Regions from separate parts of the Devosia litorisediminis genome, predicted to be linked through region 2. Evidence: predicted binding sites of a transcription regulator. Region 2 holds the regulator's gene; each other region holds the start of a gene.
What was found. Region 2 encodes LexA, which represses DNA repair genes until DNA is damaged. Its sites were predicted from a motif close to TGTTCNNNNTGTGTTCNG; they were not measured.

Region 1 (10,728 bases), 950 kb from region 2:
TGGCGCGCAGCCTCATGGACGCCATAGGTGGCGACTCCGAAACTGGCGCTCAATCGCTCATCCAATGGCAGGGCATCGTGGATGCTGTGATGAAACTGAAGGCGCACCTCTTCGGCAACCGCAGCGGCCTCATCGGCCTCGCGGCCGGGCAGAATGATCGCAAACTCTTCGCCTCCAATTCGGCCAGCGGTCTGGCCCGTCGCGTCGAGCAAGTGCGCGAAACTGCAGATTACGGCGTCGCCAGCGCCGTGGCCGTATCGATCATTGACCCCCTTGAAGTGATCGATGTCACAAAAGATGACCGCTCCACCTTGTCCCGTTGTCTCGGCCTTTGCATCCATGCTGCGCCGGTTGAAAAGCCCGGTCAGACCATCGCGCTCGGAGCGGTGTCGCAGGGTCTGGGTTGTTTCAAGAATGATGCGCGCCAGCAGCAGAATGGTTGCGAATGGGGTCAAGACGCTGGCCGCGCCAAAGAACAGATTCTCCGCCAAAGATGTCTTGAACAGTTCAAACGATGCGTTTGGTCCGAAATGCAGCGGTAACATCAGCAGCCGCATAGCGGTCGTCGCCAGCAGCGCATAGGCTACGAACTTGAAAGCTGTCTGCAATCCTGAGGCGGGATGATGTCGGACACGCCAGACCAGATCGATCATGGCCAACAGGCAGGCCAGTTCGAAAGCTGCAGCCTGAACCGGAAATGGCGCGTTAATCAGATGCAGGCCCACGGCGGCCATTGACAGCGCACCTACGGCAATGATGGTGCGCAGCCGATGGCCCAACGCGGGCCCAAGGCAAGCCATGGCCTGACTCGCGGCCAAAAAACTGAGCGGCGCCAATACTGCTGCCGAGAGAAACTCCACAAGCCTGTCGGAGGCAAAGGCGATGACCAGCGTCTGCAGCGTACCGTTGGCTAGCGCCGCCGCCGTCCAGGTCAGCGCATCATTTCGCCCCAAGCTCAGACTGGCGACAAGACAGAGCATGGACAGCACGCCGAGCACGGCGGCAACAACGATGTGAAGTTCTACGAGTGCAGTCACAACAATCTATCCCGGGCAGGTGCAGACCAGTGTGCGCGGGCAGGGTTAAGAGCACGCATCCAAGGCAGGTCGCATTGCGACTATCGTTAAGTTTTGCCGAATGCTGTCGTGTTCGGTTCTGCCCCCATGATCCGCCAACCACTCAATCGCTGGGGGATAGAAAATCACGGGTGAAAGGTCCCAGTGCGACGGATTCGGCGTCAGGACAAAAAAAGGCCGCCGGGGCAAACCGGCGGCCAATTCAAAATACCTGATGATTGGAGGTCAGGATCAGGCAGACATCGATTCGAGTTGCGCGCGCACACCAGCCCGGAGGTCATCGATTGGAGCGGTGCGGCCCGCCTGTTCGTGATGCCAGAAAGTCCACCCGTTGCATGCCTCTGCCCCCTGGACCAGCGCGCCAACCTTGTGGATTGAACCCTGGTGGGAACCTGAGACGAGTGAGCCGTCTGCACGAACCATGGCGAAGTAACGTTTCGTTAAGTCGAAGAGTTGCGTGCCAGGCTCAATTAATCCTTGCTCGATCAGCGAACCGAACGGAATGCGGGTTTCCTTGCGCTTGGGCGTGACCGATTGCAGCGCCTCAAAGGTGCCCGGACGGATGGCCGCAATGCGCTTGAGCGCAGCACTGATATAGGTGTCTTCGCGCTCGATGCCGATGAAGTGACGGCCCAGCTTGCGGGCTACTGCGCCAGTGGTGCCGGTGCCGAAAAACGGATCAAGCACGATATCGCCAGGCTTGGTGGTCGCATTCAGGATGCGGAACAGCAGCGCCTCCGGCTTCTGGGTCGGATGGACCTTCTCGTCGTCATCATCCTTTAGGCGCTCGGAGCCGGTGCAGATGGGGAACAGCCAGTCGCTGCGCATCTGCGTATCGTCATTGGCCAGCTTCATGGCTTCATAGTTGAAGGTTACGCGGCTCTTCTGGCTCTTGGCGGCCCAGATCAGCGTCTCATGCGCATTGGTAAAGCGCGTGCCGCGGAAATTGGGCATTGGATTGGCTTTGCGCCAGATCACATCATTGAGCATCCAGTAGTCGAGATCCTGCAAGGCGGCCCCAACCCGGAAAATGTTGTGGTAGCTCCCGATGACCCACAGGGCGCCATCCGGTTTGAGCACCCGGCGCGCGGCTTTGAGCCAGGCGCGGGTGAATTTGTCGTAATGGGCAAAACTGTCGAACTTGTCCCATTCGTCGTCCACCGCATCAACCTTGCTCTGGTCAGGACGCGTCAGGCCCTGGTCGAGCTGCAGATTGTAGGGGGGGTCGGCGAAGATCAGATCTACCGAACCAGCCGGCAGGGCATTCATGTGGTCGATGCAATCACCCACCAGAATGGAATCGATCGGAAGACGCGGTGCCTCTTCCGCAACGGCTTCTGGAGCCTTACGCGCGGTACGCAACATACACTTAACCCTAACGCAGTACTAACAACCCTGTTATAGAACCGCAGAGTTAATGGAGCGTATGCAAGGGGTTAGCAGGAGGTTAAGGCGTAGCTTTCCGCAGCCCTAACCGGCCAGTGCAGTCAACCTGAGCCGCGCCTGTGCCACAGGGCCAAAGGCCTCGCGGTGGTGCCGGCAAGGACCATGCTCACTCAGCGCCGTCATGTGCCTGGCCGTGCCATATCCCTTGTGACCAGCGAAGCCGAAGGCAGGCGCGTCGCAATCCATGATTGCGCACATCCTGTCCCGCGTCACCTTGGCGACAATCGAGGCCGCCGCTATCGACACGCTGCGCCCGTCGCCGCCGATCAGCGCCATGCCGTCGCAGGGCAGGCCCATCGGCACATCACGCCCATCGATCAGTACCCGATCAGGCCGGATGCTCAGTCCACACGCGGCTTGCGCCATGCCCCACAGCGTGGCGCCCCGGATATTGTGGCTCAGGATAATAGAGGGCGGGGCAACCACGACACTGATGGCCAGCGCCGAAGCAACCACGTGTTCGAACAGCGCCTCGCGTTGTTCCTGATTGAGCTTTTTGGAGTCATTGAGCCCCGCCGGAATGGCATCGGGGTCCAGCACCACGGCCGCTACAACCACCGGGCCGGCCAGTGGGCCACGGCCCGCTTCATCGACCCCAGCCACAATTCGTGCACCACGTGCCTTGAGTTCGGCCTCGTGGGAATAGTCAGGCGCGCTCTGAACTGTCGAATCGAACATCATGGGCGCAGCATCGCTCCCACGCCGGCCAAGTCAACACGCCTGCGGACAGAGCCGATATTCACACCGACAAAATTGGAGGCCGGCGGTGGCGTCTGGCGCCGGGGCTGCTATAGGTTTTCCGCTGGGGGCAGCATGGGAAACAAGACACAATGATTGCCAAATTCGGCTTCGCCCTCGTTATGACGCTGGCCGCGACCTTTCCACTGGCCGCCGAACCCTTTCATCACCCCTATGGCGAATGGCGCGAGTATCATCGTGACTGGCTGGCGGCCTGCCCCGACGTGATCGATGATGACGCTACCGATTTTTACGGGCACTCCTGCTTTGCCAGCACCGGCAGCCAGCAGCTTAACAGCGCCGGCCTACCTGCCTATAAGCTCACCATGCTGCGCAATCGCCTGACCGGTGAACTTGATATTGCGGTGACAGTGGCCGCTGACAAGGCGCAGACCGATACCAGTCGGCCACTCAAACTGAACTTTCATGGCGGCGTCACCATGCAGTTCGATTTCGTTGCTGATCTTGAGACGCGCTACAACACCACCAACCAGTTCTATGTAGCCGATCCGGTGCGCAAGGCGGCGCTGCTCGAAGAGATGAAGCGGCGCAATGCACTGACGATGACTGTGCCCTTGAACGGTGACGGGGGCGCGAGCGAGGAGGTCTGGCTATCGATGCGTGGCGTTCTGGCCTCGCTTGATTTCATGGCCAGCTTCGCCCGCAAGGTTGCCCAATACTGACCACCCCTATTGCCCCCCAAGACTGGACCTGTTCATGATCCCGACGCCCGGCGCCGCGCTGCTGTTCGACATTGACGGCACGCTGGCCGACACCGACCCGCTGCATCTGGAAGCCTTCAATCGCAGCTTTACCCCGTTTGGCCATAGCTTTGACCGGGCCCGCTTTGTCCGTGAACTACAGGGGCTGGCCAATGTCGATATCGCCGCGCGCTTTCTGCCAGACCTGGATGCTGATGCACGCATGGCGGTGATGGATGACAAGGAAGCTTTGTTTCGCGAGCTCGCCGCCACCGAAATCCATGCCGTAGCCGGACTGTTTGATCTGCTCGACCAGGCCGATGCGGCAGGTATTGCCATGGCGGCGGTCACCAATGCGCCGCGCGCCAATGCCGAATTGATCCTGCACGGTCTGGGTATCACCAGCCGCTTCAAGGCGGTGGTGATTGGTGCCGAACTGCCGCATGGCAAACCGCATCCCATGCCCTACCTAGAGGGCCTGCGCCTGCTCGGCGCCCAAGCCGAACATTCGCTGGCGTTCGAGGACTCGCGCACTGGCATCGCCTCGGCCACGGCAGCGGGCATTGCCACGATAGGGATGCGCACCGGCCTTGATGACGCAGCGCTACGTGCGGCCGGAGCGGTGCTGTCGGCCGACGGCTATGACGATCCCGCGTTGCTCGCCTTCGTTGCCGATCGGGTCAGCGCCAGCCAGATCGCCTAGAACAGGCTCATCTGGGCGCTTTCGATTTCGGGAGCCTCGAACAGGTCATTGCGCAGACCCGGCAGCTTGCCGTCCAGGCCGTAGCGCTCGCGTGCTTTTTCGAAGCGCTGTCGCAGCAGGGTCGCATAGGGGCCTTCGCCTGTCATGCGGGTGCCAAAACGGGAGTCGTAATCCTTGCCGCCGCGTGTGTCGCGCACTAGCGAGAGCACATGACGCACCCTGTCGGGGAAGTGACGCAGCAACCATTCGCGGAACACGTCGCGCACTTCGCCGGGCAGGCGCAGCAGGATCATCTGCGCGCTGGTGGCGCCCTGTGCTGCTGCAGCATCGAGAATGCGTTCGAGTTCCATATCGTTGATCGCCGGGATCATTGGTGAGGCGAATACCGCGACAGGAACACCGGCCTCGGTGAGCAGGCGAATGGCCTCGAGCCGGCGCGCCGGGGAGGATGCACGGGGCTCCATGCGGCGGCTCAGCTTGTGGTCCATCGAGGTCATCGAGATCGCCACCTTTACCAGCCCCAACTTGGCCAGTTCGGTCAGCAGATCCAGATCCCGGGTGATCAGCGCCGACTTCGTCGTGATCATCACTGGATGTCTGGTCGCCAGCATCACTTCGAGAATGCCGCGCGTCAGCTTGTGCTTGCGCTCGGCCGGTTGATAGGGGTCAGTATTGGTGCCCATGGCGATCGGCTTTACCCGGTAGTTCTTGGCAGACAATTCGGTCCGCAGCGCCTCGACCGCGTTGGTTTTGACGTATATGTCGCGCTCGAATTCGATACCGGCCGAATGGCCCAGGAAAGCGTGGCTGGGCCGGGCATAGCAGTACGAGCAGCCGTGTTCGCAACCGCGGTAGGCGTTGATCGATCGCTCAAACCCAATGTCGGGACTGTCATTGGTCGTGATGATGGTTTTGGCGCGCTCATTGTGTTCGACCGTCTCGAAGATCGACAGCGGCTCGACATTGTCCCAGCCGTCATCAAAAGACTCGCGGGTCTGCTTTTCAAACCGGCCGCTGCGATTGCTCTGCGCGCCCCGTCCGCGAACCTGATCGACATCCAGCAATTCCCGCCGTGCCAGATCGGCATCCCGGCTGCGGCTGAGTTGCTCGAGAGCTTCAAATGATGGGGCTTGATAAAAGGCCATGAAAACGTCTCCTGCCGAACGCGCAACAGTCGAATCGTGACTGATCAACGCGTCTCGGGATGTAACAGTTCCACGAGAACAGAACAAGAACGATGTCGAGTTTGTTAACGTCCTGTGGTGGCAGAAGCGCAACAGATTGCCACGCGCACACGCGCTATGCGCACTGCCCGATGGACCGTGGCCATTTTTAGGAATATGCCGGGCCTCCGCTGCCGCCAACGGGGCAATTGCTGGCGCGTGGGCCTATCTGAATTCTATGCTGATCATCGCCGGGCAACGGCGAATATGCAGCCCGTTGCCGACGCATGCTGACACGGGCTGTCACCACATTTTCTCATGGTGTTGTCGAAGCTGGAAGACATCAACCGTCGCACTGTCGACGCTGCTATTTTATTCGAGGGATTTCTATGACCATTGACGCAACAACCACGGGTGATTTGCCCTCGGGCGAGGTCGACAACTCTGCCCGCAACAAACTCGTCATCGCGCTGCTGCTTGGCTCCACCTTTGTCGTCTTTCTCAATGAGACGATGATGAGCGTGGCCATCCCTCATCTGATGGCGGATCTGGGCGTCGCGGCCAATATCGCGCAATGGCTGACTACCGCCTTCCTGCTCACCATGGCCATTGTCATTCCCATTACGGGTTTTCTGCTGCAGCGTATGAACACAAGGCCCGTCTTCATGCTCGCCATGTCGGTCTTTGCTGCTGGCACGCTGATCTGCGCCGCCTCGCCCGGCATCGAACTGCTGATCTTTGGTCGCGTCATTCAGGCGGTCGGCACGGCCATCATGTTGCCGCTGCTAATGACCACGGTGATGACGCTGGTGCCGCCCGAAACACGCGGCAAGACCATGGGCAACATCTCCATCGTCATCTCGGTTGCGCCCGCGATCGGGCCCACCATTGGCGGGTTCATCCTGGCCAATTTCGAATGGCGCTGGATGTTTATCCTCATGCTGCCAATCGCACTGGGTGCGCTGGCTCTGGGCAGTCGCAAGATGCAGAACGTGACCACGCCGCGTTATGCGCCACTCGACATCGCTTCGGTAATCCTGTCTGCGCTGGGCTTTGGCGGACTGGTCTATGGCCTGTCCAGCCTGGGCGAAGGCGAACAGGCCGGTGCGGCCTTCCCGCTCTGGCTACCTCTGGTGGTCGGCGGCGTGTCCATGGTTGCGTTTATCTGGCGTCAGATCGTGCTGTCGCGGCAGGACAAGGCGCTGCTTGATCTGCGCACCTTCCTATCGCGCAATTACACCGTGTCCGTGCTGACCATGGGAATTGCCATGATGGCCCTGTTCGGCACGGTCATCCTGCTGCCCATCTACACCCAGAATGTTCTGGGTCTCGATACGCTGCAGACCGGCCTGTTGCTGTTGCCCGGTGGCTTGCTGATGGGGCTGCTCGCGCCATCGGTTGGCCGCTTGTATGACCGCATCGGTCCAACCAAGTTGCTGGTACCCGGTACGGCACTGGTCTCGATCGTGCTTTGGGCTCTGACCCGGGTGGATCAGCACACCTCGGTCTGGGCCATCCTGACCGGTCACATCATCATCAGCATCGGTCTGGCGCTGGTGTTCACACCATTGTTCACTGCCGCTCTGGGCTCGGTGCGGCAGGAAATGTACTCGCATGGCAGCGCCATTCTCGGCTCGGTGCAACAGGTCGCCGGGGCCGCTGGTATTGCGCTGTTCGTGGCCTTGATGAGCATTCGCACCGCCGGTCTGGCTGCAGAGGGTGTGGAGCCCGTCAGCGCCCTGGCTGGTGGCATCCAGCTGGCATTCATGGTGGGCGCGACCATTTCCCTGTTCGCAATCGTCACCGCGTTCTTTGTTCGCAAGCCCGAAGGCGGCGCGCCCGGCATGGGCGGCCACTAGACCATCCAGAACGGCGCCCAGCGGGCGCCGTTTTCTTATGGAGCCGAAACCTCGACAACCACAGCCCCGCGCTTGCGCCCGCTATCGACCAGCGCATGCGCCTTGACAATCTCGGTGAAGGGCACGCGGCTATCGATGGTCGCCTGCAATACACCCGCTGCCGCCAGATCCCGCAGTGTCTCGATATCTGCCAACAGCTCGCCTGCCACGCCGACGATGATCTGCCGGCCACCCAGCAATTTGCGCAATCCAGCGCGCAGCATCATGCCGCCGCCAGCATTGCTGGCGATCAGCTGGCCCGTCGGGGGCGTCGCTCGTTCGAACTGGGCAACACTGACCGTGTCCACAGTGTCCATGATCACGTCATACTGGATGCCATTGCGGGAAAAGTCAGTCTGCCTGTAATCGATCACATGATCAGCACCCAGGGCCCGCACCATATCCAGATTGCGGGCGCTGCAGATGCCCGTGACCTCGGCACCGAAATGCTTGGCCAACTGCACAGCGAAGCTGCCCACGGCGCCGCTGGCGCCATTGATCAACACCTTCTGGCCTGGTGCAATCTTGGCCAGGCGCAAGAAGTGCAGCGCCGTCAGGGCGCCAAAGGGCAGGGCGGCGGCTTCGGCGAAATCCATGCCTTGGGGGAGGGCGGTGACAGCCGCGGTTTGCGGGACCACCTTGTATTGGGCGTGGGCATCAAAGACGTGCATGCCAAACACCCGATCGCCGGTTTTCAGTCGCGTCACGCCCGCACCAACCGCCTCGACAATGCCGGAGAACTCAGAGCCGAGAACGCTCTTGCGTGGTTTGGAGATACCCAGGAACAGCCGGGCCGGGAGCCAGAAGGCAGCCGGAATGCGGAAGGCGCGCAGGCGCGCGTCGCCGGACGTCACGGTAGTCGCGACGATGCGCACGAGCACTTCACCCGGCTTGGGAACGGGCTTGGGGATATCGATGATGGTAACGACTTCGGGGGCGCCATAGGCAGTCTGAACGGCGGCTTTCATCTAGGATCTCCAGATTTCGGGCAAGCTTCGCCCGCAGCCCTGCTCGGGCTGTGCAAGATTTTTGGGGAACTGGGCGTCAGCTCAGTCGGTGGCGGTCTTCTTCCATTGGAACACGGTGCCGATTTCCACCTCGAACACCTCGGCAATACGGAAAGCGGCTTCCAGCGAGGGCGAGTATTTGTTCTGCTCGATGGCGGCAACGGTCTGTCTTGTCATGCCGATGCGGTCGGCCAACTCCTGCTGGGTCATCTCGTTCGCATCAAAGCGCAGGCGTCGGATGATATTGCTGATGGGAGGCGGCGTGGCCATTACGCGCTCATCCGGAACGCAATGATATGGGTGGTTTCGCGCACCAGTTCGGTGATGACGAAAGCCATCAGCACACCATTGGCAAAGATCAACGCCACGGCGCCGCCGGGATCAGCCGGGTAGGCGGCCTTGATGGTGTCGGTGGCCAGCAGCCCGCCAATCAGCCCGACCGGGACCAGCAGCTCGAGCAACCGGAAACCAAAGCGGTCGGCCCGCGCCTCGATGTGACGCTCCATCTCATCGGGAGCGGCATCGAGGTTTTTCTTGCTCATGACGCCGGCAAACACATTCAAGCCGATCATCACCACCAGCGAAATGCCCATACACACCAGGAATCGCACCAGCACTTCAGCCCCGTCCACGATCCCGGCGAATGCTTCGATCCAGAACGCCCCGAAATAATAGCTCCAGACCGCCAGGGTAATCCCGACGGCAATCCATGCGTTCTTCTCGCGTAAAGACATCGCATCACTCCATGTTTGTAATCTATGACGCTATATCATCTAAAACGAACATCATGTCAAATATATATAACACCATGTTGCGGGGACTTAACCTTGGCGACGCAGGTCGCCACCCAGACCACGCTCGCCTCAGGGCTAGTTGTTGCCAATAAAGCCGCCCGATTGCCGCGCCCAGAGCTGAGCGTAGATGCCGTTCTGGGCAAGCAGGCTGTCATGGGATCCCAGCTCGGCAATTCGCCCCTGATCCAGCACCACGATGCGATCCATGCGGGCAATGGTGGACAGGCGATGGGCGATGGCGATCACCGTCTTGCCCTCCATTACGCCATAGAGCGTGTCCTGAATGGCCGCTTCAGCCTCGGAATCCAGCGCCGAGGTGGCTTCATCCAGCACCAGTATGGGGGCGTTCTTGAAGATCGCCCGCGCCAGGGCAATGCGCTGACGCTGCCCGCCTGAGAGCAGCACGCCGCGCTCACCGACAAGGGCGTCGTAGCCGCGACGGCCCTGTTGATCGACCAGACCTGCAATAAATTCCGACGCCATGGCCTGCTCGGCCGCTGCCGCGATGGTGGCCTGTGATGCATCGGGCTGACCATGAGCAATGTTGTCGCGCACGGAACGATGCAGCAGGCTGGCATCCTGGCTCACCATGGCAATGGCGCCGCGCAGGCTGTCCTGTCTCACCGTTGCAATGTCCTGACCATCAATGCTGATCTGGCCCGCTTCAGCCTCAAAGAAGCGCAGCAGCAGATTGACCAGTGTCGACTTACCGGCACCCGAGCGCCCGACAATGCCGATCTTTTCGCCGCCAGCAATGTCGAAGCTGACGCCGTCCAGCCCGCCGACGCCCTTGCCATAGTGGTGGCTGACGCCGGAAAAGCCGATGGCTCCTGTGGTGATCGTCAAGGCCGGCGCATTGGGTGCATCGACGACTTCCAGCGGCTGCGCCACAGTCTGCAATGCCTGCCGTGTGGCCCCCAGATGGGTGAACATCGACGACACCGCATCGAGCATCCATTCAGCCATGCCGGTAATGCGAAAGCTCAGCGCCAGCGAGGCCGCAACCAGCCCCAGCGGTGCGCCGCCAGCCTGCCATAGCACCACGGTATAGCCGACCAGCCCGACAATCAGCAGGCTGCCCATGAAAATCATGCTTACATTGACCGTGACCTCCAGCTTTTGAACTGCCACGAGTGTGCTGCGGGAGGCCGCAAAGCGCCGCATGCTCTCGGCGTCCTCGGCAGCCTGATTGGCGAACAGCT
Region 2 (10,728 bases):
GCAGATCGTCTGGCGGCGCATCGTGGCCGACCTCGAAACGCCGATTGGCACCTATCTCAAGCTCGCCGAGGGCCGCAAGAACACGTTCCTGCTGGAATCCGTGCAGGACGCGGCCGTGCGCGGACGTTACTCGATCATTGGTACACAGCCCGATGTGATCCTCAAGGTTGAGGCCGGGGCGGCCACGATCAACCGGAGCGCGCAGCTCGACGAGACCAGCTTTGAGCCGGTTGATGCGCTGCCCCTCGACGCCTTGCGCGAGCTGGTTGCAGGCAGCCAGATCGACATGCCCAAGGGATTGCCGCCGCAGTCGGCCGGCGTCTATGGTTATCTGGGCTATGAGATGGTGCGCTATATGGAAGTGCTGCCCGACAGCAATCCAGACCATCTGCAGACGCCTGAAGCTGTGTTGATGCGCCCATCGCTGCTGGCGATCTTCGACACGCTCAAGGATGAGCTCTATCTGACCGCGCCGGTCTATGTGCGTGACGGTGTTTCGGCCCGTCAGGCTCATGAAGCGGCCCAGGCGCGGATCGATGACGCGATTGCGCGGCTGGGCCGGGCCATGCCCGCCACCCCTGCCCTGCCCGATCTGGAAAGCATTGCGGTCACCAGCAATACCAGTCGCGATGAGTATTTTGCCATGGTGGCGCGGGCCAAGGAATACATCACGGCCGGCGATATCTTTCAGGTGGTGTTGAGCCAGCGTTTTTCGGCCGACTTCAACCTGCCGCCCACAGCGCTGTATCGCGCCCTGCGTCGGACCAATCCCAGCCCCTATATGTATTTCCTGGATTTCGGCGATTTCGCTGTCGCCGGATCGAGCCCGGAAATTCTGGTCCGGGTGCAGGATGGCGAGGTCACCATTCGCCCGATCGCGGGGACGCGCAAGCGTGGCGCGACGCCGAGCAAGGACGCGGAGATGGCGGCCGAGCTGATGAGCGACCCCAAGGAGCTGGCCGAGCATCTGATGCTGCTTGATCTGGGCCGCAATGATGTGGGGCGCGTGGCCAAGATCGGCACGGTCAAGGTCACCGACAAGTTCTTCCTCGAATACTATTCGCACGTCATGCACATCGTCTCCAATGTGGTGGGCGAGCTCGACCCGCAATACGATTTCGTTGACGCCCTGTCGGCGGGCTTTCCGGCGGGTACGGTATCGGGGGCGCCCAAGGTGCGCGCGATGGAGATCATTGACGAGCTGGAGAAATCCAGGCGCGGTATCTATGGCGGCTGCGTGGGCTATTTTGGAGCCGATGGCACCATGGACACCTGTATCGTGCTGCGCACGGCGATCCTGAAAGATGGCAAGCTGCATGTGCAGTCGGGCGCCGGTATTGTTGCCGATAGCCAGCCAGCGCTTGAGCAGATGGAATGCGAAAACAAGGCGCGGGCCCTTTTCAGCGCGGCAGAGGAAGCGCTACGCTATGCTGGCGAGGCAAGGATCGGACAATGATGCGGCAGGTATTTGACAGGCAGCGATGGCGGGGCGGCTTCTGACCGTGGCGCCCGATGGGGCCGCCGGAAGTTGACAAAAACCTGCCAGGAACCAGACCATGACCCGCACTCTCGTCATCGATAATTACGACAGCTTTACCTACAATCTCGTCCATTTTCTGGGCGAACTGGGCGCCGATGTTTCGGTGGTCCGTAACGACAAGATTACCCTTGAAGACATCGCCGCACAGGCGCCCGACGCCATTGTGCTGTCGCCAGGCCCCTGCACGCCCAATGAGGCCGGCATCTGTCTGGCCGTGATCGAGCGCTTCCAGGCCGAAATTCCGATGCTGGGTGTCTGTCTGGGGCATCAAGCCATTGGACAGGCCATGGGTGGAGAGGTGATCCGCGCGCCGCATCTGGTGCATGGCAAGACCTCAAAAATCAATCATACCGGCAAGGGCCTGTTCCGCGGGCTCAATGCGGGGTTTGAGGCTACGCGCTATCACTCGCTGACGGTGCGGCCGGAAACCCTGCCCGATGTGCTCGAGGTCACCGCGACCACCGAGGATGGCCTGATCATGGGCATGCAACACAAGACGTTGCCCGTTCATGGGGTGCAGTTCCATCCGGAGAGCATTGCCTCGGAAAATGGTCATGCCTTGCTGCAGAACTTCCTGAACATCGCCCGCGACTTCAACCAGAAGAGGGCCGCGTGATGGATATCAAGACCGCACTGAGCCAGATTGCCGAGCGCAAAAACCTGACGGGCGAAGAGATGCGCGATGTGATGCGCGTGATCATGGCTGGCGAGGCCACACCAAGCCAGATCGGCGCCTTTTTGATGGGCATGCGGATCAAGGGCGAGACCGTTGGCGAAATCGCCGCGGCGGTGTCGATCCTGCGCGAGCAGATGGTGCCCGTCGAGGCGCCCGCCGATGCCATCGACATTGTCGGCACGGGCGGCGACGGCATGGGCACGCTGAACATTTCGACCGCCGCTGCCATCGTGGTGGCTGCAGCCGGTGTGCCAGTGGCCAAGCATGGCAATCGCGCGCTGTCGTCCAAATCGGGTTCGTCGCAGGCGCTCGAAGCGCTGGGCGTTAAACTTGACCTGGAGCCCTCTGGCATTTCGCGCTGCATCAACCAGGCCGGCATCGGCTTCATGTTCGCGCCCAGTCACCATCCGGCGATGCGCCATGTGGGGCCATCGCGCGCCGAAATGGGCGTGCGCACCATGTTCAACCTGCTCGGTCCGCAGTCCAACCCGGCCGGTGTGCGCCGTTACATGCTGGGCGTTTACGCGCGCGAATGGGTCGAGCCTGTCGCCGCGGCGCTATTGGCCAACCGCGCCATCAAGGCCTGGGTGGTGCATGGCAGCGACGGGCTGGACGAGATCACGGTGACGGGCCCCAGCTTTGTCGCCCAGATTGCCAATGGCGATCTGCGCAGCTTTGAAGTGAGCCCGGAACAGGCCGGCCTGAAACAGCACGATCCCAAGGATCTGCTGGGTGGCGATCCCGAATACAATGCCCAGGCCATCCACGCCCTGTTTGACGGGCAGAGCGGCGCCTATCGCGATATCGTGCTGCTCAATGCCGGCGCGGCGCTGATTGTGGCCGACAAGGTGGCCGATCTGCGCGAAGGCGCAGCGGCGGCGGCCGAGCTGATTGACAGCGGCAAGGCCAAGGACACACTGACCCGCCTGGTGGCGGTATCGAATGGACGCGATGCATGACCGATATTCTCAAACAGATCGAAGCCTATAAGCGCGAGGAAATCGCCGCTGCCAAATCCATGCGGCCCTGGGCCGAAGTGGTGGCGCAGGCACATGATCAGGCGCCGACGCGCGGCTTTATCAAGGCGATCAAGGCCAAGCGGGCCAAGGATGAATATGCGCTGATCGCCGAAGTGAAGAAGGCCAGTCCGTCAAAGGGCCTGATCCGGGAGAACTTCAACCCGACCGAAATCGCCCTGGCTTATGAAGCAGCCGGCGCCGCGTGCCTGTCCGTGCTGACTGACCGGCCCAGCTTTCAGGGCTCGCCGCGCTTTCTCAAGGAAGCCCGCGCGGCGGTCAAACTGCCCGTGCTGCGCAAGGATTTTCTGTTCGAGACCTATCAGGTGGCGGAGGCGCGCGCCTGGGGCGCGGACTGCATTCTGATCATTCTGGCCGCCGTGGGCGATGACGTGGCTCGCTACCTGCTCGATGCCGCCGAAGAGTGGAAGATGGATGCGCTGGTGGAAGTACATGACCAGCTTGAGCTTGATCGGGCCGTGGCGCTGGGCGCCGAGTTCATCGGCATCAACAATCGCAATCTGCGCACCTTCGAGACGACGCTGGAAACTTCGGTTAATCTGGCCGTTGGCGTGCCCAAGGGGACGCTACTGGTCAGCGAAAGCGGCATCGTCAATCACGAACACCTGCTCAAGCTCGACCATGAAGCCGGTATCGGCAGCTTTCTGGTTGGCGAGAGCCTGATGCGCCAGGACGATGTGACCGCGGCAACCAGAGCGCTATTGCATGGCGCCGCGCAGGCTGCGCCCTGATGGCCGACGGGCTCACCCATCTCAATGCCCGGGGCGAAGCCCATATTGTCGATATTGCCGGCAAGCCCGCAACACGGCGGCGCGCCGTGGCACAGGCCCGTATTGTCGGGCAGCCGCAGACGATTGCCACCATTATGGGCGGCAGCCTCAAAAAGGGTGATGCGCTGGCGGTAGCGCGGATTGCCGGTATCATGGCGGCCAAAAAGACCGCTGAGCTGATCCCGTTGTGCCACCCCATCCCGCTGACCAAGGTCAGCGTGGAGATTGCCGAACATGGCGAAGATGCCATCCTGATTGTGGCGACGGCTGAAACTACCGGCCAGACCGGGGTCGAGATGGAAGCATTGGTGGCTGCCTCCACGGCGGCGCTGACATTGTATGACATGGCCAAGGCGATTGATCGCGCCATGGTGGTGACCGATATCTGCCTGATGGAAAAATCGGGCGGCAAGTCCGGGGATTTCGTGCGCGCATGAGCCTGCTCCCCGTTGAAGAGGCCATTGCGGCCATTCTCAAGCGCGTGCCGACGCCGGTCGGCGAAACCGTGTCGCTGGATGCGGCGGCGGGTCGGGTCTTGCTCGAACCGGTCAAGGCCCGCCATGACCAGCCGCCCTTCAATGCCAGCGCCATGGATGGCTATGCCGTCGGGGCCGCTGACATCATGGAAGGTCACAGCCTCAAGGTCGTGGGGACCTCCCAGGCCGGGGCCAGTTATGCCGGACGTCTGGGCTCGCAAGAAGCGGTCAGGATTTTTACCGGTGCGCCGGTGCCCGAAGGGGCCGATGCCGTCATCATGCAGGAACAGGCCCTGCTCGACGGCGATCAGGTGTCGTTCAGCATCGAGCCCTTGCCGGGGCGCAATATCCGGGCCCTGGGCAATGACTTCACCACAGGCCAGACGCTGATCGAGGCTGGCGTCCGACTGACCCCGATGCAGATTGCCGTGGCCGCGGCAGCCAATACCCCGACGCTGACCGTGGCGCGACGGCCGCGTATTGCGCTGCTGGCGACGGGTGATGAACTCGCCCTGCCCGGCGCGGCGCTGGGGCCTGACCAGATCATTGCTTCCAACAGCTTCGGGCTGGCGCCCATGCTGGCCCCCTATGCCCATACCATGACCGATCACGGCATTGCCCGCGATGACCGGGAAGCCCTGCGCGACAAGCTCAGCGCCATTCTGGCCGATGCACCGGACGTGCTGATCACGACCGGCGGCGCCAGCGTTGGCGACCACGATATCGTGCAGGAAATTCTCGTTGAACTGGGCGTGACGCTGGATTTCTGGCGCATCAATATGCGCCCGGGCAAGCCGCTGATGTTCGGCACGATCGGCAAGACGCTGGTATTCGGCCTGCCGGGCAATCCGGTTTCGGCGATGGTCACGGCGATTGTTTTCATCAAACCGGCGCTGCGACACTGGCTGGGCCTGACGCCGCAGACGCCCTGGCACCTGCCACTGGCTGCCGCGACCCCAGCCAATACGGCGCGGCGGCATTTCATGCGGGCACAGTTGCAGCAGACTCCCAATGGTCCGGTGGCGCTGCCAATTTCCCAGACCGATAGTGGGCACACTTCATCCATGGCGCTGGCTGACCTGTTGATTGTGCAGCCCGAACAGGCCCCTGGACAGGCGGCGGGCACGCTGGTCGAAACCATTGTGGTCGACGCCTTCTAGGTTTCGGGCCGCCCCAGTTGCAGGAAAATCGTCGAGCATATTGCAGAACATAACTGGAACACATATAGTCGTTCTGTCTATGTTCCGATTCTCACCCCGAGGGGCCTATGCTGACGCGCAAACAACACGAGCTGTTGATGTTCATCCATGAACGGATGAAGGAAAGCGGCATTCCGCCTTCGTTCGACGAGATGAAGGATGCCCTCGATCTGGCGTCCAAGTCGGGCATTCACCGGCTGATCACCGCGCTGGAAGAGCGCGGTTTCATCCGCCGCCTGCCCAATCGGGCCCGGGCGCTGGAAGTCGTTAAGCTGCCGGATTCGATGAACCCGTCGCTTGGCGGCCGTAAGGCCCGCTTTGAACCATCGGTGATCGAAGGCAATCTTGGCAAGGTGGCGAGCCCGCCATCGCGTGTCGCCGCCGATGATGATGGCGTGCGCTCGATTTCGATCCCGGTGATGGGTCGAATTGCAGCGGGTACGCCGATCGAGGCCATTCAGAGCCATTCCCACACCATTATGGTGCCGCCCGAAATGCTGGGCAGCGGCGAGCATTACGCACTGGAAGTGCGCGGTGACTCGATGATCGATGCCGGCATTTTTGATGGCGACACGGTATTGATCAAAAAGCAGGATGCAGCCAGCACCGGCGAGATCATCGTGGCGCTGGTGGATGATGAGGAAGCGACGCTCAAGCGCTTGCGCCGCAAGGGCAATACGGTGGCACTTGAAGCCGCCAACCCGGCTTATGAGACCCGCATTTTTCCGCCTGACCGGGTCAAGGTTCAGGGCCGGCTTGTCGGGTTGCTGCGTAAATATTGATGGGGGCGGCGACGCCCGAAGCGTTGATCGCGGCCTATGGCGAGGCGATCAACACGCATCGCTTCGCGGTCGTCGCGCCCTTGATCGCCCAGGATGCCAGTTTCTGGTTCAATGATGGATCTCATCTTGGCATTGCAGCGATACGCGATGCCTTTGAAGCCACATGGGCACGGCTGGTTGACGAGCGCTACTGGCTGGAAGACCTGATCTGGATCGTAAAAGGTCAGGATATCGCGGCCTGTCGCTATCTGTTTTGCTACACGGCGGTTGTGAACGGAGATGTTCAATCTGGCGCCGGTCGCGGCACCTGCATTGTCGAGCGGCGCTTGCATGGCTGGGTCATCGTTCACGAGCATCTGAGCGCCTTGGCCTAGCGGCGCGCGGTGCGTGACTTCGGGAGTGACGGGCGATCAATGCCGGTATTGGCGTTCAGGCCGGACCGGTGGTCTTGATCCGCAATGTGGTGACCCACTTGTCAGGATCAGGTTCCTGCTCCGGGTCGGTCTCGTAGATTTCCAGACGACAGGCAAAGTGATGACCGTCGGACTGGGTTGCGCTATCCCATTCAATGCCCCGCTCCTTGGCCCAGCCGATCAGCATGGCTGTGGCATCATAGAGATCGTCATAGGGGCCGGTATGGGTGGTCCAGACGTAATGCCCCGCCGGTAGTTGCGAGAATTTTACGGTGTCGTCACCCGCTGCCGCGCGGTCCACCGGGACCCCTGCTTCCACTTCAAGCGTTCTGGCCATATCGATGCGGTTGTATTTGTAGAATGGCGCGCCGGTCGGCGTGATGCCATTGGCGGAGAGCCAGGAAAATAGCGCCGGAAAGCCCTCATTTGCGGGCTGCGCCATTTCGGCCATTGATACGGTAAAGCTGATATAGGCGTAGGTCTGGACCGGCAGGTCCTGGAAACGTGGAACAGTCAGCATAAGGCGCTCCTCCCGCAATATCATGCAGTCGCGCAGTTCTGCCCGCCTGCATCAATGCTGGTGACATTAGAATGGCGCGCGTCAGCGGGCCAGTACCATTGAGAGAATCAGTCGCGCGCGTCGGGCGGCGGTACGTCGGTGCTGGTGCGGCACTCGATCAGCCACACATCATAGACTGCGTGATCGACGGCGTTGAGCGCCGGGCTGTCGGCGAACATCCAGCCGGTAAAGATGCGCTTGGATGTGCCGGTCAGGCTGCGCTGATCGACTTCGAGAAAGGCCGATGTCCGCTGGGTCTCGGTGGCAGCGCGATTGTAGCAGGCGCGCGGGGTGATCTCGAGCGCGCCGAACAGCACGGTTTCATCGATATAGACGTCGAAGCGGGTGATGCGGCCGGTGATCTTGTCGAGCCCGGCAAAGGTCGCCACCGGATTGGCAATGGGCTGGGCCGATACGGGCGCTGCAACGCCAAAGACGCCCAGCGCCGCGAGCGGCGCCAGGGTCATCATCATGCGGGCAAGAGTTTTGAGGTGGCGCAAGGCGCCGTCCTTATTCTGGCGACCAGGCGTCGTAGTCACCGGTCACGCGGGGGCGTTCGCCCTTGTTGAGCAGGCTGCCATCGGGACGATAGGCGGCTGCCGTGCCGGTCAGGTTCTGCTGATGGGGCAGCTCCCAGCTCTTGGCGACATAGTTGGCCTTGGTTGGCACGATGTCGGTGCGATAGTGCATCCAGCCGTGCCAGCCCTGACCAATGGTCGAGGCGTCAGCGGGGCCGGCATAGGTCACATAACGCCGATCAGCCTTACGATCCTGGAAATAGCGATTGCCGAATTCGTCGCTGCCGACATAGTCGCCGAAGCGCCAGATCCACAGACGGGTGCCCCAGGTCTGACCACCCCACCAGGAGAAGATTTCGCTCAGGAACTGCTTGATACCGGATTTAGCCAATTGTCGATTCCGCCGTCGATAGCTGCGAGTGCGCCGGGTGTAACATGCGTGGTCAGATCAGCCTAGTGTTTGGCGGGTTTTTCGCGCGCTGTTTTCGCGCCCCGCTCACCCTTCTATAGGAGGGGCATCGGGGCCAGCTTTGCAGTGAGCGCCACCCTGCCCTGCACACAGCATCTGGTAGTGGGTCACAGGCAGATCACCACAAGCACTGGTAGTGGGCGCATTGTGGATTTCGCGTAATTTTTCTGCGCTTGACAGCTTTGTGACGGTTTGATTCGACGGCGTTGGTGGCATGGTTAGCCCATTGTAAACACGCGCCTGGCGGTGAATTTAGCCGTGGAATCTCGGCACTTTAGCGGGGCTTGTTCGGCTCACATATGCGCCGTTCACGTGACGCTCCAGCCTGCATAAAAGGGGGCGGCCAAGTCCGCGTTTTCCTTGCAGTTTGTCCCCACTATCCACATAATGAGCCTACTAGTGGTTGTCTGAACCACCCCTCCAACCACTAGACCTTGTGATTTCTTGCGTTGACGCATCGTTTGAATCGGCAGATGTTTTGGACAGGCCGACAACACACCATGTCGTCGGCTCAAGACCCCTGCTCAAAGCACTGGCATCAGACCGGCGCCATACAGGGGCACAGGCAAGTTTTTCGAGCCCGGCCACGGGCTCGGTTGGTGACGCGTCAAAACAGATTTGGGTGAGAAGCCGGGTTTTTCGGCTCGCGGGCATTTGTGTGCCCGTTACATTGGGGACTAAGACGACTATGCGCATTGAACGCCGGTTTACCAAAGCCAATGAAGACCGCTACGCCGGTCTCGAATTCCGCTCGGCCACGAGTGAGATTCGCAACCCGGATGGCTCGGTCGTCTTCAAGCTCGAAGATATCGCCATCCCCAAGAGCTGGAGCCAGGTTGCGGCTGACATCATTGCTCAGAAATACTTCCGCAAGGCCGGCGTCGCCAAGGCCCTCAAGAAGGTTGAAGAGAATTCCGTGCCGTCCTGGCTGTGGCGCTCCGTCCCCGACGAAGCTGCGCTCGCCAAGCTGCCGGAAGATGAGCGCTACGGTTCAGAAATGGACAGCCGCCAGGTGTTTGATCGCCTGGCTGGCACCTGGACCTATTGGGGCTGGAAAGGCGGCTATTTCGACAGTGAAGAAGATGCGCGCACCTTCTTTGACGAGCTGGCCTATATGCTGGCCAGCCAGCGCGTGGCGCCCAACAGCCCGCAATGGTTCAATACCGGTCTGCACTGGGCCTATGGCATTGATGGTCCGGGCCAGGGGCACTTCTATGTGGACCCCTTCACCCACAAGCTGGTGAGTTCCAAGAGCTCGTATGAACATCCCCAGCCCCATGCCTGCTTCATCCAGTCGGTCAATGACGATCTGGTCAATGAAAACGGCATCATGGATCTGTGGGTGCGTGAAGCGCGCCTGTTCAAATATGGTTCGGGCACCGGCACCAATTTCTCGGCCCTGCGCGGTTCGGGCGAAAAGCTCTCGGGCGGCGGCAAGTCCAGCGGTCTGATGAGCTTCCTCAAGATTGGTGACCGGGCGGCCGGCGCCATCAAGTCGGGCGGCACCACCCGTCGCGCCGCCAAGATGGTGGTGCTGGATATCGATCACCCCGATGTCGAGGAATACATCAACTGGAAGGTCAAGGAAGAGCAGAAGGTTGCCGCTTTGGTGACCGGCTCCAAGGTCGTCTCCAAGCACCTCAAGGCCATCATGAAGGCTGCCGTCAACTGCGAAGGCAGCGGCGATGACTGCTTTGATGTGGCGATGAACCCCGCGCTCAAGCGCGAAGTGCGCGCTGCCAAGAAGGCCCTGGTCCCCGAGAACTACATCTTCCGGGTCATCCAGTTCGCCAAGCAGGGCTATACCGATATCGAATTCCCGGTCTACGACACCGATTGGGACAGCGAAGCCTACCTGACCGTTTCGGGCCAGAACTCGAACAATTCGGTGCGGGTGAGCGACGAGTTCCTGCGCGCCGTTGAAGGCGATAGCGACTGGGACCTCAAGGCACGCCAGTCCGGCGTTGTCACCAAGACCCTTAAAGCCCGCGATCTGTGGGAGCAGGTGGGCTATGCCGCCTGGGCCTCGGCCGATCCCGGCATTCAGTACCACACCACCATCAATGAGTGGCACACCAGCCCCGAGGCCGGTCCGATCAATGCATCGAACCCCTGCTCGGAATACATGTTCCTTGATGACACCGCCTGCAATCTGGCATCGGTGAACCTGCTGCCCTATCGCAACCAGGATGGCTCGTTCAACACCGCTGCCTATGAGCACACCGTGCGTCTGTGGACCGTGGTGCTGGAAATCTCGGTGATGATGGCGCAGTTCCCATCCAAGGCGAT
Region 3 (10,728 bases), 630 kb from region 2:
CCAGCACCACCGGCACCCGCTGGTGAATATCGGTCGGTACTACATCGAGCACACTCTGCTGCCCGGTCGTCGATGCGCCGCCCGCTGCGGCCACCAGCATCGCCATCGGATTGCCCTCATAGAGCAGCCGCAACCGGCCGCCTTTGGCAGCGTTCTCGCTGTCCAGCGGATAAAGAAAAATCCCGCCCCGCATCAGGATACGATGCACATCGGCCACCATCGATCCGATCCAGCGCATATTGTAGCGCTTGCCGGCAGGCCCGGTCTCCCCCGCCACATTCTCGGCGACATAGCCCTTGGTTGCGTCATCCCACAGCCGCTCGCGCGCAGTGTTGATCGCGTATTCCGCTGACGCCTTGGGCACGGCGAGCTTTTCGGTGGTCAACACGAACACGCCGTCATCGTTGAGTGTAAACACCGCTGCTGACGGCCCGAAAGTGATGACAAAGCTCGTGGCCGGTCCATAGGCGGCATAACCCGCGCCCAACTGCGCCGAGCCGGGCTGCAGCAGACCCTTGCGGGCATCCAGGATCGAAAAAATCGTTCCTACGGTGACATTTACGTCCAGGTTTGATGAGCCATCCAGTGGATCTGTTGCCACCAGATAGGTGCCCTGATTCTCGATATGAACCGGCTCATCCAGTTCCTCGGACACCAGAATCGAAATCTCCGGATTTTGCCGTATGTGATTCAAAACAATATCGTTTGAGATCACGTCGAGCGCCTTCTGGTCCTCGCCCTGCACATTGGTGTGCCCGGCCAGCCCGGTCTGCCCGCTAATCGCCGATTGCCGTAGCACAGCCGCAATCTCCGCACTCGCGGCGGCCATGGTGGTCATCACCGAAGCCAGCTTGGCGTCAACACTCTGGGCGGCTAGCCAGTTGGAAAGGGTGGTCATGTGCGGCTCTGGTTTTGGGGCAGGGGCCTTCAATGTCCCCATGCCGCGTCCAGATACAATCCGACTTTGGCATAGGGTTGCCTGGTCCACCTCTCGAGTGGAGCGATACCTCCCCCTGACGGGAGAGGCCATGTGGGGGGCTACATGCGCTAGCTGCTCATTGGCCCCAATCCCTATTTCCACATGCCTCGCATCTGCGCGGAAATGTCCATCCGCACCGGCGCAGGCGACAGCCCCTCGATATGGGCCGGCGTGACTGGCGGCCACAAGATATCCTCGAACAGGTCTGTCATGGCGCGTGGAATGAAACGCGTCCGCTGCGCATAAAGATGCCGGTCGCCATGCTTGGCCTGTTGCGTCACGAAAAACCGCTGCGGCACGATCAGGTTCAGATCATCTCGCGCCCGCGTCATCGCCACATACAGCAGCCGCCGCTCTTCTTCGAGTTCATGGGTTGATCCGGTTCCCAGATCCGAGGGGATGCAGCCATCAACCACATTGAGCACATGCACTGACTTCCACTCCTGCCCCTTGGCGGAATGGATGGTGGACAGGATCAGATAGTCTTCATCGAGCAGCGGCACGCCCGACTGGTCGCTGGTTGCATCGGGCGGGTCCAGCGTCAGCTCGGTCAGGAACCTTTCGCGGCTGGGATAGCCGCCAGCAATCTGCTCGAGCTGCACAATGTCCTGCACGCGCACCATGGCGTCGTCAAAAGCCTGTTCCAGCAGCGGTTCATACCATAGCCGCGCATAGCCCAGCTCGGCGGGCCAGCCAGCTTCCTCCTTTGCCAGACGCCGCATCAGCTCGACCATCCCCGCCCAGCCCTCGCCGGCGCGGGGCGGCGTAGGGATCTCGCCCAGCGCCCAGATCGGGTCCGGTCCGGTCGCCATGGCGTCAAGCACCTTTCCTGCAGTGCCCGGTCCCACACCGGGCAGCAATTGCAGCACGCGGAAACCGGCCACCCTGTCGCGTGGATTTTCAGACCAGCGCAGGATCGACAACAGATCCTTGATGTGGGCCGCGTCGAGGAATTTCAGCCCCCCGAATTTGACGAAGGGGATGTTCTGCCGGGTCAGTTCGATCTCCAGCGGCCCCGAATGGCTTGAGGTCCGAAACAGCACGGCCTGGCTTTTCAGCGCCATGCCACTCTCGCGTGCTTCGAGCACCTTGTGCACCACATAGCGGGCCTGATCGGCCTCATCGCGTACCGTCACCAATAGCGGCTTGGCGTCAGACTGGCGTTCCGTCCACAAATTCTTGGTAAAACGCTCGCTAGCCTGCTCGATGACCGCATTGGCAGCGCCCAGAATGGGCTGTGTCGAGCGGTAATTGCGGTCCAGCGTCACGATATCGGCTGCCGGGCTGAAGGCCGACGGGAAATCGAGAATATTGCGCACCGTCGCCGCCCGGAACGAATAGATCGACTGCGCATCGTCGCCCACCACGGTCAGTCCATGCCCCTGCGGCTTGAGCGCCAGCAGGATCGAGGACTGCAGCTTGTTGGTGTCCTGATATTCGTCCACCAGGACATGGTCGAACCGCGCGGCAACCTCGGCCGCCATTGCCGATTCAGCCATCATGCCGGCCCAGTACAGCAGCAGATCGTCGTAATCGAGCACGTTCTGGCTCTGTTTGGCAGCCACATAGCCGCTGAACAGCGCGCGCAATTCCTTGCTCCACATCGCGCACCACGGGAAGGTCGTCTTGAGCACCGCGTCCAGATCATCCTGCGCATTGACCACGCGAGAATAGATAGACAGGCAGGTGCCTTTGGTAGGAAACCGGCTCTTGGCCTCGGAAAACCCCAACTCGTGCCGCACCAGATTCATCAGATCCGCCGAGTCTTCGCGGTCATGGATGGTGAAGGCCGTATCCAGCCCGATCTGGGTGGCATGCTCGCGCAGCAGCCGCGCGCCAATGCCATGAAATGTTCCCGCCCATGCCAGGGCATCGGTCACCGCGCCTGCGCTCGTGCCCAGCACCTGCGCCGCGATCCGCTCCACCCGCCTGCTCATCTCGCTGGCGGCGCGTCGTGAAAACGTCATCAGCAGGATACGGCGAGGATCGGCACCATTGACGATCAAATGCGCCACCCGATGCGCCAGCGTATTGGTCTTGCCCGATCCCGCCCCGGCAATCACCAGCAATGGCCCCGGCGCGGCTTCCCCGGTGCCATGCACGACGGCGCGACGTTGTTCGGGGTTCAGGGCGTCAAGATAGGTAGGGCTGGCAAGCACGAATCGGCATCCTCCAGAGAAGTTCTCAGGGAACACGTTTCTTGTTTTGTTCGCAATGCCATCTGACGCCATTGCTCCGGCGACCCCAAGGGCCGCCGGACATGATGGTCTTCTATTCCTGCGCCAGATCGGCCATCAGACCCGCGGCGACGGATAGCCGTGACACGGTCAACTTGCCCTGGGTCAGCTCGGCCACGGCTGCGGCGGTGCGTTCAATGCCCGCCTTGCGCCGCACCTGCCAGTTCACCAGCTTGGCATCCACCGATTTTCCTTCGGTCTTGAGCACGTCAGCGGTCAAGTCGCGCTGCGCCCGCATCAGATTGGCCAGCGCACGGTCCAGTGCCATGCGGTCAAACCGGTCGTTGAGCAACAATGCACGGCTCTGCGCGATCACCGGCCACAGCCGGAATGTCGTGAACACCCCGAAGAACGCGGTTGCCCCATCAGCCAGCGACACGCCCGCGCGTTCGCTAACCAGCACGATGTCGCTGGCATAGCCGATCACAGGCAGTTCGGCGATCTGCTGCGCAGTGGTTTCGGGCACGCCCTTGTCCTTGAGCGATTGCGCCATCTCCGCCACGTCCTGCGCCAGTGAGGCAGGCAGATCCGTCCCCTTCAGGTCGCGCAGCGCAGCAACACCGGCGGCATGACGCTGTACCAGATCGGACAGACCCTGCGTCACATCGGCATTGCGCAGGAACCACAGGCTCTCCTGCCGTAGCAGCGCCATCACTTCAGCATAGAGCGCCAACTGCACATCGCCGTCGATCAACGTGTCGAGCGCATCAATCGCGGTGTTCAGCGCGCTCAGTCCATAGACATCACGCGCCGCCGCATAGGCCAGCGCTGTCTCGCCGGGGCTGGCGCTGGTTGCCGCAGTCAGATCGGTCACAAATGCCGGTCCGCCGCGATTGATCATCGCATTGGCCAGCACTGTCGCGATCACTTCGCGTTTCAGCCGATGTCCGGCCACAGCCTCGGGATAGGTGCTGCGCAGCGTGCCCGGGAAGTAGCGATAGAGCTCACCCGCCAGATAGTCATTGTCGATCGAGCGACCGTCCAGCAAATCCGCGTATAGCGTCAGCTTGGCATAGGCCAGGATCACCGCCAGTTCGGGCCGCACCAGTGCCGTGCCTGCCGCCACCCGGTTTTCCAGCACTGTATCACTGGGCAGAAACTCTACGGCGCGATCGAGCAGTCCACGGTCTTCCAGCCGTTCGATCAGTTCGCGGTGGTCCGGCAGTTCCGCCAGTCCGGCACGTTCTGCCAACGAGATCGCCAGCCCCTGCAGGTAGTTATTGCGCAGGCACAGCGCTGCGACCTCATCGGTCATGGTCACGAGGAACGCATTGCGCGCTTCGATGCCAAGGGTGCCAGATGCCAGCAGGGGCGCGACGGCGATCTTGATATTGACCTCCAGATCGCTCGAGTTCACGCCGGCCGAATTGTCGATGGCGTCGGTATTGATCCGCCCGCCCTTGAGCGCATACTCGATGCGTCCGCGTTGCGTGGCGCCCAGATTGGCGCCTTCGCCGATCACCTTGGCCCGCACCTCGCCACCGGTAATGCGGATGGCATCATTGGCCCGGTCGCCCACCTCTGCATTGCTTTCCAGGCCAGAGCGCACATAGGTGCCGATGCCGCCGAACCACAGCAGGTCCACATCGGCCTTCAGGATTGCGGTGATCACCTCATTGGGCGTGGCGTGATTGGCCGTGATGCCGAGCAGCGTCTTGATCTCGGCCGACAGCGGCACCGACTTCATGCTGCGCGAGAAAATCCCGCCGCCGCTTGAGATCAACGCCTTGTCATAGTCCTGCCAGCTTGAACGGGGCAGGGCAAACAGGCGGTGCCGTTCTGCCAGGCTCTTGGCTGCATCAGGATTGGGGTCGATGAAAATATCGCGGTGGTCAAACGCGGCCACCAGCCGCGTCTGCGCACTCAGCAGCATGCCGTTACCGAACACGTCCCCGCTCATATCGCCCACGCCAACAGCGGTGAACTGCTCGCGCTGGATATCGCGGTCCATCTCGCGGAAGTGACGCTTCACAGCTTCCCAGCCGCCGCGTGCCGTAATGCCCATCTTTTTGTGGTCATAGCCCGCAGAGCCGCCCGAGGCGAAGGCGTCGCCCAGCCAGTATCCCCGGCTGATGGCGATCCCGTTTGCCGTGTCCGAAAAACTTGCTGTACCCTTGTCGGCAGCGACCACCAGATAAGGATCGTCACCATCACGTCGCACCACGGCGCGGGGCGGCACCACTGCACCATCGACCAGATTGTCGGTCACATCGAGCAGCGCGCCGATAAATATCTTGTAGCTGGCAATGCCCTCAGCCTGAAACGCCTCGCGCGGCATACCGGCCACTAGGCGCTTGGGCACAAATCCCCCCTTGGCACCGACCGGCACGATCACCGCATTCTTGACCTGCTGTGCCTTGACCAGCCCCAGCACCTCGGTGCGGAAATCCTCGGGCCGGTCCGACCAGCGCAGCCCGCCGCGCGCAATCGCTCCAAAGCGCATATGGATGCCTTCCACCCGCGGCGAATAGACCGAGATCTCGCGGTAGGGACGGGGCGCGACCATGCCCTCGACCATGCTGCTGTCGAACTTGATCGCCAGCGCCGGCATGCGATTGCCTTCCGGGTCGCGCTGAAACGCATTGGTGCGGATCGCCGCTTCCATCAGATTGAGGAAGCGCCGGATGATGGTGTCTTCGTCCAGTGAGGCCATTGCATCGAGTGCGGCCGCAATCTGTTTGCGCGCCCCATCCGCCTTGGCGTCCCGATTGGTTTCGTCAGGGTCGTGCAGCGCGTTGAACAGCCCCACCAGCGCTTCAGCAGCGCCCGACTGGTTTACCAGCACCTGCGCGATATAGCGCTGCGAATAGGAAATCCCGATCTGCCGCAGATAGCGCGACAATGCCCGCAGCAGGGCTGCATCGTTCCAGCCCAGCGCCGTGCGGGTCACCAGCGTATTGAGCTGATCACTCTCCCCCAGCCCGTCCCACACAGCCAGCAGCCCGGCCTCGACGGCTGGTCCGCGCATATCAAGGTCCAGCACAACGCCATCACTGGGCGCCAGCACCATGTCATGGATATAGCGCTCCACACCGTCCCGTGGCGTCACCGTATAGGTGCGCTCGTCGATCACCCGGAACCCGAAGGCTTCGATCATCGGCACGCGGTCACTCAGTGGAATGGCGTGCTCGCGGTGGTAGAATTTCAGCCCGAGGGCGCCGTCGGCGCCGTCTCGGCTGCGCAGCCGGATGGCCACTCGGGCGCTCTCGCCCAGTTCATGCAGAACCCCGACATCGACATGCGCATCCTCGGCGGAATTGCGCGATTGATAGGCTGCGGAGAACGCCGTGCGATAATCACTCATCACCGCCGGATCGGTCGCCGTGGCCATCAGAATGTCGCCGAAATTGCTCGTCAATGCGTCAACATTGGCTTCAAGTTCTGCACGGCTCGGCTGCGGGGTTTTTCCCGCAATTCGGCCGATGATCACATGCACCCGTACCAGTTCGCCTTCGGGGAAATGTGGATAGAATGCTGACACCCGGCCATCATAGACTTCGGCCAGATACTGGGTGATCCGCGCCCGAGCCGCGCCGTCATAGCGGTCGCGTGGCACATAAACGAGCACCGAGACAAAATTGTCGAACCGGTCGATACGCGGCAGTACCCGCACCCGCGGGCGGTCATACAGGCCGGCAATCGCGGTGGAGAATTCAAACAGCTGCTCGCCGCCGATCTGGAAAAGTTCGTCGCGCGGATAGCTGTCCAGCGCGCTCAGCAGCGCCCGGCCGTCATGCCCGATCGGATCAACGCCCGACTTGCGCATCACCTCGGCAATCTTGCGCCGGATGATCGGCACTTCGGTGTGCGGCGTGGCCTGCGCCTGCGATGTGAACAGCCCCACAATGCGCAACTCGCCAACGGCTTTGCCGCCGCCGTCATAGATCTTGATGCCCACATAATCCATGTGCTGGCGGCGATGCACCCGCGCCCGCACATTGGCCTTGGTCACCAGCAGCGGTTCGTTCGAGGCAATGAAGGCGGCGTGCTGTGGCGTGGATTCAACAAAAGTCGGGCCACTGCGCAGCACCTTGACCTCACCGTCGGTCAGAATGCCCAGCCCGCTCTTGGCGACCGGCGCCAGCGTCTCGCCATCGATGCGGTAGTCGCGCATCCCCAAAAAAGTGAAGTTGTGCTCGATCAGCCAGTCGAGAAACCGCAGGGGTTCATCGGCCAGACTCGACTTCTGTTCGCTCAGCGCGCTGATCGCCTTGCGCAGGCGCTCCAGCATGGGCTGCCAGTCCCGCACTGCCTGGCCAACCTCGGCCATGGTGGAGTCGATCTCGCTCACCATGGCGTCCAGATCACTGACGGGATCGCTGTGAATATGCAGCACGCTGAGCGCCCGCCCACTGGGTTCACGAACCACCGGGTGCGCAAACAGCCGCACCGTGCCGCCTGCGGCGCGTAGCGCGGCCAGCGCGCTGTCGACGATGAAGGGCATGTCGGGCGATACGATATCAAGCACCAGCGGTTCGCCGGGCTGGGTCGGCGCGGTCACGCTCAGCTTGCTGCCCGTACCGCTATAGGCTTTCAGATGCGCATAGGATTGGCGCAGGATCGCTTCGAACCGATCAGGAGCCTGTCGCGCCAGATCCTCGGTATCGGTCGCCAGAACGGCCGAACGCAGGAATTCGGCGAACCCCGCGTCTTCGCTTGCCAGGGCTGCCGCACGCTCCAGCAGGGCAGGACGGTTCGCTTGTACCAAATTCATCTTCGACTCCTCAGCTCGCCTTGCCAGTCTAGGGATCACATGCGGCTCTGTCTGCCATCCCTTTTGCCAATATCAGCCCACAAAGATGCGCAGATGACGCGACGCCAAAATTAGGACCTCGGTAAGGTTCTGGAATGGCATTGCGCAGCTCCGCATTTTGGTAGGCTTCTGGCGAGCTTTTTCCCGATTTGGCGGCGTTCGAGGCAAAGCATTTCTATTGCGGCGTTTCGGTGGCGGCGCTTTACCTTGTAATACCCCACCAATGTGGTAGTCTTTTATCAGGCGATCTCCTGGGAGACCACAAATGACCTACATGTCCAGAATTCTTGCTTATGCTGCTCTGATTGCCTCGCTTGTGCTGGTCTTTTCCGTCACCAGCCACGCTCAGGATCGGACCCTGACCAATGTCAGTTATGATCCCACACGTGAGTTCTATGCCGATTTCGACGCGGCCTTCGTCGACCACTGGCAGCAGGCCACCGGTGAGACCGTCGCCGTTCAGGTCACACATGGTGGCTCGGGCGCACAGGCCCGCTCGGTCATCGATGGTCTCAATGCAGACGTGGTCACCCTGGCGCTCGATAGCGACATCAACGCCATTGCCGATGCTGGCCTGATCAATGCCGACTGGCGTGGCCGCTTCGCCAACAATAGTGCACCCTATACCTCGACCATCGTCTTTCTCGTCCGCAAGGGTAACCCCAAGGCCATCGTCGACTGGGGCGATCTGATTGCTGAAGGCGTTGAAGTGATCACCCCCAATCCCAAGACATCGGGCGGGGCACGGTGGAACCTGCTGGCTGCTTGGGCATGGGCCAAGGCGCAGCCAGATGGCAGCGACGCCACGGCGCAGGAATTCGTCAGTCAGCTCTATCGCCACGTTCCGGTGCTCGATACCGGCGCGCGGGGGGCCACCACCACATTCGTGCAGCGCGGCATTGGCGATGTGCTGTTGGCCTGGGAAAACGAAGCTTGGCTTGCCCTTGAAGAACTGGGACCCGACGCCTTCGATATCGTGACCCCTTCGGTCTCGATCCTGGCCGAACCGCCTATTGCTTTGGTTGACGTCAATGTTGATACGAACGGCACCCGGGATCTGGCACAGGGCTATCTCGACTATCTCTACTCAGACGTCGGTCAATCCATTGCTGCAAAACACTATTTCCGTCCGTCGCAGCCCGAGTTTGCAGCCCCCGAAGATCTCGCGCGCTTCGCTGAACTCAACCTTGTGACCATTGAAGAATTTGGCGGCTGGCGCGATGCGCAGGCCCGCTTCTTCGGCGATGGCGGTATCTTTGATCAGATCTACGCCAACTGACTTTTGGCCGCCGGCATTCCCACCACGACGTCTTCCTCAACCATTGCCTGGGGACTAGTGGACCGTACTGCTTGGCGGCGCCGGTGCGTCCTCGTCTGGATCATCGTCTGAGCCTAGTTTGGGGCCGGCCCAGAACACCAGATAAAGCAGCTCTTCACCTTCTGCGTCAGTGATCTCGATCGATCGTGGTAGGCGGGTATCGCCCCCGGTGCTGGCAGCCTGTTCGACAATCGCCTTGGCCAATGCCGCTGCATTGTGTTCCGCCGCTTCCAGATCTGGCAACTCACTGCCGTCATCGTCGCGGATCAACTCGTCATCGGTGCGGTAGTGGAAGTAGTATCTGGGCAAGCGCGTCTCCCTTTGGGGAGTGGGTTGAGTTCAAAGCAGCGCAAGAAATAACCGCCGCCTCGCCAAATCGTTGCGCCCAGCTTGCCATCATGCCGGCGCTCAGTCGAGCCCACCCAGCGTCTGGTAGTGGTGCCGTTGCCAGATCAGGGGGGAACGACTGGTCGTTGTTTCCACTTCGATAATCGCTCCGGCAAACAGCACATGGGTGCCCGTCTCGATGGCGCCAACCACATCGCAATCCACTGCCGTGACTGCCCCGAGCAGCATTGGGTGCCCCGATGGCCAGCGCGACCACTCGCCCACACCGAAGCGATGCTCCGGCTCCATCCCGCCGGCAAAGGCATTACCGACCTCTTGCTGGTCATCGGCCAGCATCGCCAGGGAAAACCCGTTGGTCTTGGCAATGATGTCAGCCAGCCGGCTCATAATATCGATGGAAATCAGAATGGTCGGCGGGTTTATCGCCAGCGACATCATTGAAGTCACGGTGCGGCCGATCTGCTCATCGCCGCGACGTGCCGTCACCACGCTGACGGTGGAGGCCATTGCGGCCATTGCCGAGCGGAATTCGGCATTGCCGACCACCGGATTGCGGGGCGGGCGCAGCTTCATGGTATCGGGGAGTTCAAAATCGGCCATCAGTGTCGTCATGATCCTTCTCCGGGCTGTTCCGAGAACAGGTCGCGGAGTTTGTTGGGCTGGCCCGCCATGGCCTCGGCATTTGCCGGCGGCACGCCCACTTCAGTGATGTTCGGCCAAAGCCGCGCATATTGCCTGTTATGTTCAATCCACGGTGCCAGGCCCGGTTCCATATCCGGCTTGATGGCCTCGATCGGACATTCGGGCTCACATACCCCACAATCTATGCATTCGTCCGGGTTGATGACCAGCATGTTTTCGCCTTCGTAAAAGCAATCAACCGGGCACACCGCCACGCAATCCATATGCTTGCAGGCTATGCAGTCTTCCGTCACCACATAGGTCATGGCCGGCACCGTCCCGCCAACGCGGTGTCATTCCGCCCGGCAGCCTGGGCCCGCTCCGCGATGTGCCGAAGAGCCTCCCCAACCAGTATGACACCGCAATTGTTACGCATCAGGCCTTAGCCCAGATTGGCTTCGGCAAATTCATA

Region 1: the regulator LexA is predicted to act here: its motif matches at 5,884-5,901, upstream of KD146_RS11560 (PA0069 family radical SAM protein).
Region 3: the regulator LexA is predicted to act here: its motif matches at 3,186-3,203, upstream of KD146_RS10095 (ATP-dependent helicase).

The regions. Positions count from the first base shown of each region.
Region 1 covers NZ_JAGXTP010000001.1:2,424,232-2,434,959, reverse strand. Annotated here, with positions in the region: gene KD146_RS18495 (GGDEF domain-containing protein) at 1-1,037, opposite strand, end outside; gene KD146_RS11580 (site-specific DNA-methyltransferase) at 1,308-2,441, opposite strand; gene KD146_RS11575 (ribonuclease HII) at 2,547-3,203, opposite strand; gene KD146_RS11570 (hypothetical protein) at 3,353-3,943, shown strand; gene KD146_RS11565 (HAD-IA family hydrolase) at 3,978-4,664, shown strand; gene KD146_RS11560 (PA0069 family radical SAM protein) at 4,661-5,809, opposite strand; gene KD146_RS11555 (MDR family MFS transporter) at 6,217-7,686, shown strand; gene KD146_RS11550 (NAD(P)-dependent alcohol dehydrogenase) at 7,722-8,693, opposite strand; gene KD146_RS11545 (helix-turn-helix transcriptional regulator) at 8,775-9,002, opposite strand; gene KD146_RS11540 (hypothetical protein) at 9,002-9,466, opposite strand; gene KD146_RS11535 (ABC transporter ATP-binding protein) at 9,602-10,728, opposite strand, start outside.
Region 2 covers NZ_JAGXTP010000001.1:1,473,631-1,484,358, forward strand. Annotated here, with positions in the region: gene trpE (anthranilate synthase component I) at 1-1,456, shown strand, start outside; gene KD146_RS07090 (anthranilate synthase component II) at 1,557-2,156, shown strand; gene trpD (anthranilate phosphoribosyltransferase) at 2,153-3,175, shown strand; gene trpC (indole-3-glycerol phosphate synthase TrpC) at 3,172-3,984, shown strand; gene moaC (cyclic pyranopterin monophosphate synthase MoaC) at 3,984-4,460, shown strand; gene KD146_RS07110 (molybdopterin molybdotransferase MoeA) at 4,457-5,659, shown strand; gene lexA (transcriptional repressor LexA) at 5,767-6,480, shown strand; gene KD146_RS07120 (YybH family protein) at 6,480-6,854, shown strand; gene KD146_RS07125 (GyrI-like domain-containing protein) at 6,910-7,413, opposite strand; gene KD146_RS07130 (DUF2155 domain-containing protein) at 7,521-7,925, opposite strand; gene KD146_RS07135 (NADH:ubiquinone oxidoreductase subunit NDUFA12) at 7,963-8,346, opposite strand; gene KD146_RS07140 (vitamin B12-dependent ribonucleotide reductase) at 9,128-10,728, shown strand, end outside.
Region 3 covers NZ_JAGXTP010000001.1:2,103,048-2,113,775, reverse strand. Annotated here, with positions in the region: gene KD146_RS10100 (class 1 fructose-bisphosphatase) at 1-898, opposite strand, end outside; gene KD146_RS10095 (ATP-dependent helicase) at 1,072-3,138, opposite strand; gene KD146_RS10090 (NAD-glutamate dehydrogenase) at 3,251-7,930, opposite strand; gene KD146_RS10085 (sulfate ABC transporter substrate-binding protein) at 8,235-9,248, shown strand; gene KD146_RS10080 (DUF6894 family protein) at 9,303-9,596, opposite strand; gene KD146_RS10075 (flavin reductase family protein) at 9,696-10,247, opposite strand; gene fdxA (ferredoxin FdxA) at 10,244-10,582, opposite strand; gene KD146_RS10065 (superoxide dismutase) at 10,699-10,728, opposite strand, start outside.